2 regions of the Streptomyces sp. NPDC101181 genome follow, and region 2 is predicted to be linked to the other one. Evidence: riboswitches for the same ligand, from Rfam matches in the RefSeq annotation. Region 2 holds a riboswitch; the other holds the start of a gene.

Evidence for each region. A riboswitch is a leader RNA that binds a small molecule or an ion and turns the genes downstream of it on or off. The one in region 2 is predicted to bind cyclic di-AMP.
Region 1: another riboswitch for cyclic di-AMP. It lies ahead of ACIRRU_RS27665 (transglycosylase family protein); the one in region 2 lies ahead of ACIRRU_RS20460 (transglycosylase SLT domain-containing protein).

What each region holds. Positions count from the first base shown of each region.
Region 1 covers NZ_JBIWOX010000024.1:88,918-93,334, forward strand. The annotation lists gene eno (phosphopyruvate hydratase) at 1-498, opposite strand, end outside; gene ACIRRU_RS27665 (transglycosylase family protein) at 845-1,564, opposite strand; cyclic di-AMP (ydaO/yuaA leader) riboswitch at 1,570-1,751, opposite strand; gene ACIRRU_RS27670 (transglycosylase family protein) at 2,042-3,070, opposite strand; gene ACIRRU_RS27675 (cytochrome P450) at 3,284-4,417, opposite strand, start outside.
Region 2 covers NZ_JBIWOX010000013.1:157,011-161,427, reverse strand. The annotation lists gene ACIRRU_RS20470 (SAM-dependent methyltransferase) at 1-556, shown strand, start outside; gene ACIRRU_RS20465 (helix-turn-helix domain-containing protein) at 721-2,244, shown strand; gene ACIRRU_RS20460 (transglycosylase SLT domain-containing protein) at 2,335-3,168, opposite strand; cyclic di-AMP (ydaO/yuaA leader) riboswitch at 3,174-3,361, opposite strand; gene ACIRRU_RS20455 (FAD-dependent oxidoreductase) at 3,814-4,417, shown strand, end outside.

The DNA.
Region 1 (4,417 bases), on a different contig from region 2:
CATGAACTCCTGGATGTCCACGTTGGAGTCGGCGTGCGACCCGCCGTTCAGGATGTTCATCATCGGAACGGGCAGCAGGTGCGCGTTCGGGCCGCCGAGGTAGCGGAAGAGCGGCAGGTCGGACGCCTCGGAGGCGGCGTGCGCGACGGCCAGCGAGACACCGAGGATGGCGTTCGCGCCGAGCGAGGCCTTGTTCTCGGTGGCGTCCAGGTCGAACATCGCCTGGTCGATGAGGCGCTGCTCGGTGGCGTCGTAGCCGACCAGCTCCGGGCCGATCTGCTCGATGACGGCGAGGACGGCCTTCTCGACACCCTTGCCCTGGTAGCGGTTGGGGTCACCGTCGCGGAGCTCGATGGCTTCGAACGCTCCGGTGGAGGCGCCGGACGGAACGGCAGCACGGCCGGTGCTGCCGTCGTCGAGGCCGACCTCGACCTCGACCGTGGGGTTACCCCGGGAGTCGAGGATTTCCCTGGCTACGACGACGTCGATGGACGGCACGAGGCATCTCCTTCTGGGATCTGACGCTGGTGGTGCGGGGTCACTGTGGCCTTGCGACACGAGCCTAACCGGCCCGGCCGCCTCGGTCGGCCGGGCGCCCGTCTCCTGGGACGAAAAAGGACCCGAGGGTGCACATGACGGGACAAAACTCCAAAAATCTACTGCCCGGTAACACGTCTTGCCGACAAGAGGTGAACGCAACCGGCCCCGGCTCCCCCGGTGCGCCCCGGCCGCGGACGACCTCGGCCCGGCGCGCACCGGGGGGTGTGAGCGCGCCGGGCCGGGGAGAGCCGTGCGAGGGAGGGAGCCGCCGGACGCCCTCCCTCCGGGGAGGAGAGACGGCGGATTACTTCAGGTGGAGCTGCTGGCCCGGGAAGATCAGGTCGGCTTCCTGGACGATGTCGTCGTTCAGCTTGAAGAGCTTGCTCCAGCCGCCCTTGACGCCTTCCTTCTGAGCGATCTTGCTCAGGGTGTCGCCCTTCTTCACCTTGTACTCGCCGTCACCCTTCTTGACCTTCTGGCCGGTCGGGGTGGTGACGGTCTTCTTGCTCTCGGCCTTGGGGCTCTCGGCCTTCTTCTCGACCTGCGGCGCGGTGCGCTGCTGGGAGCGCGTGGTGGGCTGCTCGGCCTGGCGCTCGGGCTTGCTCTGCGACTGGCCGGAGCCGCCGGGGCTCACGCCCGGGTCCACACCGTCGTTGGTGAGACCGCCCGCACCGGCGCAGGCCCAGGCGCCCGGACCCTGCATGTCGAGAAGCTTCTCGGCGGTGGCGATCTGCTGGTCCTTGGAGGCCAGGTCGGCCCGCGCGGCGTACTGCGTGCCACCGGCGGCGGCCCAGCTGGACTGCGAGAACTGGAGCCCGCCGTAGTAGCCGTTGCCGGTGTTGATGGACCAGTTTCCGCCGGACTCGCACTGGGCGACGGCGTCCCACGTGGAGACGGAGGCGGCGGAGGCGTTGGTCGCGCCCATCAGCGGGACGGCGACGGCGGCACCCGTGACACCCGCGAGGGTGGCGAGACGGACGGCCTTGGACGGGCGGCGGTGCTTGCCCTTGCTGTTCAGCAGCATGGAACGAATCTCCTCACCGACGCCTACGAGGTGAGCTGTCGGGTTCGGGCTGATGAGTTGCCCGGCCGCGCGACCTTGCGCTCGGCTTCACCCCAAGCCGTTTCCGTACGTCCCCGTCCTTCGAGAGGCTGTACGGACCCGGCGGCCTACCTGGGTCCCCCGCTCCTGCCTACGGCGCTTACGCGTCTGTTCCCTTCGACCGACGGCAGGATTCGGCGTGACGGTCGACGGGGCCCGCGGTGCGAGCGGCTTAGACCGTAAACACAGGCAACCCCGACATTCAAAAATGGACATAGGGGTCATTCGACTCGAACTCCCGGCGGGTTACCGGCCGTTTTCGCAGGTCGGAGGCGATACGCGCGAACGGGCCGGGCGAGGGTCACCAGTTGAAGCAAAGAGACCCATGTCTCACTCGAACAAAAGTGGACATAGGTCTCTGAACTACCCGGGATTTCAGGGTGTTTTCCCGAATTGAACTCAGTTGGCGGCGGGCACCTCGGCGCTTGGGGAAGCGTCCTCGGCGGCGCCCTCGTCAGCCCCCTGCTCCAGCCCCAGGTCCAGGCTCTGACCGGGCAGGATCAGGTCCGGGTCGGAGCCCAGGACGTCCTTGTTGGACTCGTACAGACCGGTCCAGCCCTGGGGGAGTTCCTGCGCGTCGGCGATCGCCCAGAGGTTGTCCCCGGGCCGCACGACGTAGTCACCGGACTCGGCGGCTCCGCCGTCCCGTCCGTCACCCTCGCCCCGCGAGGCGTGCCGGCCGGACTCCCGCGGACCGTCCTGGCCCGCGCCGTCGGCCTCCTCGGACGCCGGGGCGCCCCGGTGCTTGCCGCCGCTCCCGGCCTTGCCGTCCGGGGCGTCGGAGGGCTTCGAGGCGTCGGGGGCCTCGGCGGAAGGCGAGGCGGAGGGGTCGGACGCGCCGCGCTCCGCACCCGTACCGCTGTCGCTGTCGCTGTCACCGCCCGCACTACCGGACGTGCCGGTCTTGCCGGACTTGTCACTCTCGTCGCTACTGCTGCTTTCGCCGCGATCGCCGGACCTGGCCGACTTGTCAGCTTCATCCGCCCGGTCCGTCGGGGAGGCCGTCGGCTCCGGCGAGGGGGCGGTGCCCGGGTCGACGCCCGGAAGGCCGCCGTCCACGGCGAGGCCGGAGATCACCGCGCAGCTGGGCCACGCCTTCGGCCCCTGGTCGGCGAGGACCTTCTCGGCGACGGCGATCTGCTGCGAGCGGCTGGCGAGGTCGGCCCGGGGGGCGTACGCGGTACCGCCGTACGCCGACCAGGTCTCCTCGGAGAGCTGGAGCCCGCCGTAGTAGCCGTTGCCGAGGTCGGCGCTCCACGTGCCGCCGCTCTCGCACTCCGCGACCCGGTCCCAGGTGGCGGCCTCGGCGGCGTGTGCGCCGCTCGCGCCGAGCAGCGGGATGGCGATGGCCGATCCCGTCACGCCTGCGGCGACGACGATGGCCGGTGCCTGGCGAGGCCGGCGGTGTCTGCCGTTCGCGGAGCCCATGGGTTTGCCTTCCGTGCGACTGACGAGCGAGTGACCTGGGCACCGTGCGGCGGAGAGACGTACGGGCCCGAGCGCGCCGCGGAACCGTACGAACCCGCGTGCGCGCAGGTGCACAAGTGACGCGTGGGCAGCGAGCGGCCGACGCGTTGAACCGTGAACCTAGCGGGACTCGAACGTGTGTCACAAGTCGATGCAGCGCAGATCACGTGAAAGTCACAGAGTTGACAGAGTGTCACCTTCGGCGAGGCGGTGACCCGGTGCGAACTCGACCGGCAGGGTGCGCAGTCCGCGCATGATGAGTCCGCCGCGCCAGCGCAGATCGGCGGGTTCCGCCGCGAGTCGCAGCCCCGGCAGCCGTCTCAGCAGGGTGGCCAGCGCGGCCTGCCCCTCCAACCGCGCCAGCGGAGCCCCCAGGCAGTAGTGGATGCCGTGCCCGTAGCCGAGATGCTGGTTGTCACTCCGCGCGAGGTCCAGGGTGTCCGGAGCGGCGAACCGCTCCGGGTCCCGGTCGGCCGCCGCCAGCACCACCAGCACGGGGTCGCCCGCGGCGATCTCCTGCCCGCCCAGGGTCAGCGCCTCGGTGGCGTACCGCCAGGTCGCCAGCTCGACCGGCCCGTCGAAGCGGAGCAGTTCCTCCACCCCGGTGGCCAGCAGCCCGCTCTCCCCCGCCGCCAGGGAGGCCTCCAGCCGGGCCCGCTGCGCGGGGTGGCGCAGCAGGGCGTACGTACCGTTGCCGATGAGGTTGACCGTCGTCTCGAAACCGGCGAAGAGCAGGATGAACGCCATCGCCGCGGCCTCGTTCTCGGTGAGGTGCTCGCCGTGGTCACTGGCCCGGATCAGGCCGGAGATCAGGTCGTCGCCGGGGTTCTCCCTCTTGCGGTGGATGAGTTCGGCGAGATAGCCGCGCATCTTCTTCACCGACCGGGCGACCCCGCCCCGCGGCCCGCCGCCGTGCCGGATCATCATGCCCGCCCAGTCCCGGAAGTCGTCCTGGTCCTCGGGCGGGACGCCGAGCAGGTCGCAGATGGCGTAGATGGGGAGCGGGAAGGCGAAGTCGTGGATCAGGTCGGCCTCCCCCTTCTCCACGAACCCGTCGATGAGCCGGTCCGTCAGTTCCTGCACCCGGGGCGCGAACTCCGCGACCCGGCGCGGGGTGAACGCCTTGGAGACGAGCCGGCGCAGCCGGGTGTGGTCCGGCGGGTCGATGTTGAGCAGATGCGTCATCAGGTCCGCCTTGCGCTCCCCCGGAATCCCGGTCTTCCCCTTGGCGTGCGGCGACTCCGCGTGGTGGGCCGGGTTCTTGGAGAGCCGCACGTCGGCGAGGGCCTGCCGGGCGTCCCCGTACCG
Region 2 (4,417 bases):
GGGTCTGCCGACGGCGAACAACACCCACGAGGTGGCCCAGCGCATCGCGCCGGAGTCGCGGATCGTCTACGTCGACCACGACCCCCTCGTCCTGCTCCACGTCCACGCCCTGCTGACGTCCAGCCCCGAAGGCGCGACCGCGTACGTCGAGGCGGACATGCGGGACACCGACACCGTCCTCGCGGGCGCCGCCGAGACCCTGGACCTGACGCGGCCGGTGGCCCTGGTGATCTCGGACGTGCTCGGGCACATCGTGGACTGGGACGACGCGCTATCCCTGGTACGACGGCTGGTGGAGCGGTTGCCGTCGGGCAGCTACCTCTCGCTCTCGCACTCCACCGCATCCGACGAGGCGCACCGCGCGGTGCAGGACGAGTACAACTCCTCGGGCGCGATCCCCTACATCTTCCGTGAGCCGGAGACGACGATCGCGTTCTTCGACGGGCTGGAGATGGTCGAGCCGGGGATGGTGTCCTGGCCGAACTGGCGGCCCGACGCGAACACCGGCACCACCACGGCGCGGGCCGGGTGGGGCGCCGTCGCCCGCGTCCCGTAGGGGGAATGCGTCCCGCCGGCCGCACCGGGCTCGCGAGGTCCGGCGCCACGCCCTGATCCGGTCCGACCGGTACGGGCCATCCCCTCGACCCTGTCCGCAACCGCCGCGCCGCGCACCCGGATCGCCCGGGGGCGCGGCGCGCTCGGCCCGCAGAGGCGCGCAGCATGAGCACCAGAGGAACGGCAGAGCCCTTCGAAGCCGATCCGTCGCGCGCCCGTGAACTGCGGGAGGCGGCGACGGTCCGGCTGATGCGGGCCGCGACGCGCTCCGGCGCCCATCTGATCAGCGAGGCCGCGACCCTGATCGGCGGGTCGGCGGTGCTGGCCGACCCGATCGCCGGTGCCGTCTACAGCACCCCGGCCGTCGCGGCGGCCACCGGCGTCCAGGCCGCCGCCCACCCCCGGGACCACCCGCATCACGTCCTGCGTCCGGCGGCCGGGGCGCTCCTCGTCCTGCACCCGTCGTCCGCGGTGTCCGCCGAGCACACCGACCTCGTCGCCGCGACCACCGCAGCCCTGCTGGAGGTCCGCGGGCAACGCGCCGCCGAACTGCGCGCCGAGCAGATGCGGCTGCACAGCGCGCTGCTCCGGCTGCTCCTGGGCGGCCACCTCACCGCCGTCACCAACACCCTGGGCGCCGACGGCCTCACCCACGTCACGGTCTACCGGCTCACCGGCCCCGACATCCCCACCGCCCACCAGGTGCTCTGGCGGGCCGCGCGCCCCACCCTCGCCGGACACGGCGGCTCCTGCGTCCTCATCGGCGAGCTGGACGGCGAGCTCCTGGTCGCCGAGCTGCACTGCGGGCGGGACGACGGACGCATCCTCCGGCTGGTCTCCCGGGTCGGCGAACGCCACCATCTCCTCGCGGGCCTCGCCGGTCCGCTGCCACTGGCCGAGATGCCCACCGCGCACGCGGAGGCGGCCGCCGCCCGGCACAACGCCACCCCCGCCCACCGTGTCGTCCCGGCCGACGCCGCCTTCCTGGCCCGCTTCCTGGAGCCCGGCTCCTACAGCCGGTGGGCGAGAGCCGTCCTCACCCCGCTCGCCCCGGAGCACCGGCATCTGCTCCTGGTCTGGCTCCGCACCGGCAGCACCCCGCGTGCCGCCGCGACCCTCGGCCTCTCCCCCGGCACCCTGCGGTCCCGGCTGCGTGAGCTGACCGCCCTGCTGGACGCGGACCTGGACGACGTCACCGTGCGGGCCCATCTCCTCCTGGCCCTGCGCGCGCCCGTGTCCGGTGAGAGTCCCGGCACCGGTCACGCCGACGGGCAGGAGGGCCCGGCCCGGACCCCGCCGGGGGGTGACGCGGCCGGGGGCGACGCGGCCGACGGGCCGTCCGGCCGGGCCCGGCTGGAGACGCTGCCGCCCGGGGTCCTGGACACCGCGCCCGCCCTCGCCTGGGCCACCGGACTGGTCGGCGGTCTCGAACCGCGGCTGCGGATCGCGCTGGCCTGCTGGCTGCGTCACCGGGCGCGGACCGCCCCGGCCGCGGCCGAACTCCACGTCCACCGCACCACCCTGACGGTCTGGCTCGCCCAGTGCGCCGAGCGCCTGGACCGGAACCTGGACGACGCCGCGGTCCGCGCCGAACTCCATCTGGCGCTCAGGACCACCGAGGCCACCGGTGCCGGGGACGACCCGCGGACCCTGCCCCGGCGCGGCGGCCGAACCTACCGGCGGGTCTGAGCGCGCGAGCGGCCGACGGCGAAGGGCGGTGCCCCCCGTCCCCGGGGTGGCACCGCCCTCTGTGTGGTCCGGTGGGTCGAAGCGGCCGGATCAGTAGGCGCCGAAGACGTTGTCGATCGAGCCGTAGCGGTCGGCGGCGTAGTTGCAGGCCGCGGTGATGTTGGCGACCGGGTCGTAGCTGTCGGTCGAGGTGCCGGGCACGTGGTAGGCCTGGAAGGTCGGGTCGATGACCTGGAGCAGACCCTTGGACGGGGTGCCCTTGACGGCGTTGGAGTCCCAGTTGTTGATGGCGTTGGGGTTGCCGGAGGACTCGCGCAGGATGTTGCGGTGGATGCCCTCGTAGCTGCCGGGGATCCCGCGCTCGGCCATGATCGCCAGCGACTCCCGGATCCAGCCGTCGAGGTCGTCGGAGTACGTGGTCGCCTTCTCGGCGGCCTGGGCGACCGGGGCCGCGGCGCGCTCCGAACGGTCGGCGCGCTCCGCCGACGCGCCGCGGGCGCCGCCCGTCGCGGCCTTGTCCGCCGTGTCGCCGGACGGGGCGGCGGCCTTGGCGGTGATGGTCAGCGTGACACCCGGGTGAATGAGGTGGGGATTCCCGCCGACGACCTTCCGGTTGCCTTCGTAGAGCTTCTTCCAGCCGCCGCTCACGGAGTATTCGCGAGCGATCTTGGAAAGGGTTTCTCCGGACGCCACGGAATGCTGGGCGGGCGCGGCCTTCACGGCGGACTTCGCGGCGGAATTCGCCGGGGCGGCGGCCGCGGCGGGCGTGCCCTGGTGCGGTACGGCGGCCGGGGCGGGGGCCGCGGCGGCGGTGGTGGCGCCGATCACCGGGAGGGCGAGGACGGCTCCGCCCGTGGTCACGGCGGCGAGGCCGCGGATCGACGGGAGGGACTTGGGACGACGATGCTTACCCTGTGCGGGCATGGGGGATTTCCTCTCCGGCGCCTGCGAGGTGAGCTGTCGGGTTCAGACGGGAGATGTCTGGCCGCGTGGAGACGCGACTTCACCCCAAGCCGTTCCGGTGACGGTTCGGCGACTTACCTGGGTCCCCCGCTCCTGCCGTACGCGAGTGGGTAGCGGATTACCGGACGGCGGCAGGATTCGGCGTTCCATCCGGATTGCGGCGACCGTAGGCGAGAAACGGCGAGCGGAACAAGCCCCGCATTCCGCAATTCCCTTTCTCCGCATGATCGAAAAAAGGGAATGCGCTCCGGGGGCCGTCCCGTCACGCCGTCAACTTTCCCCGCACCAAAGGGAACCGAACCTTCCGGATACTCGTCCGCGCGCCACGACGTGACGCTCGCCACTTCCCAGGACAAGGCCGGAGAAACGCACGGGCAAAAGTCCTCAAAAGTCCCAATAGCATGTTTAAGGATGAGCGTTTCAAAAACGGTAAATCGACCATACCGACCAACCGAAACGGTCATACCGGACAGGTTCGGCGGGGTCGGCCGAACGGTCCGCCGGGCGATCGCTTACGGTGTGAGGTGGAGGCTAGTAAGCCCACCCTTACCTCCGACGTACGCTGTACCTGCCCGCGTTCGCCCGCCCCGAAGGATCACCACGCCCATGACACGCCCCGTCCGCGTCGCCATTGTCGGAGCCGGCCCCGCCGGTATCTACGCTGCGGACGCGCTGCTCAAATCCGAGGTCTGCCAGGACCCGGGGGTCTCCATCGACCTCTTCGAGCGCATGCCCGCGCCCTTCGGCCTGATCCGTTACGGCGTGGCTCCCGACCACCCCCGGATCAAGGGCATCGTCAAGGCCCTCCACCAGGTGCTGGACAAGCCGCAGATCCGCCTCTTCGGCAACGTCTCCTACCCCGACGACATCGGTTTGGACGACCTGCGGTCCTTCTACGACGCGGTGATCTTCTCCACCGGCGCGGAGGCCGACCGGGCCCTCGACATCCCGGGCATCGAGCTGGACGGCTCCTACGGCGCGGCCGAGTTCGTCTCCTGGTACGACGGTCACCCCGAGGTCCCCCGCACCTGGCCGCTCACCGCGGAGAAGGTCGCCGTCCTCGGCGTCGGCAACGTGGCGCTGGACGTGGCCCGGGTCCTGGCCAAGACGGCGGACGAGCTGCTGCCGACCGAGATCCCGGACAACGTCTACCAGGGCCTCAAGGCCAACAAGGCGCTGGAGGTGCATGTGTTCGGGCGGCGTGGCCCGG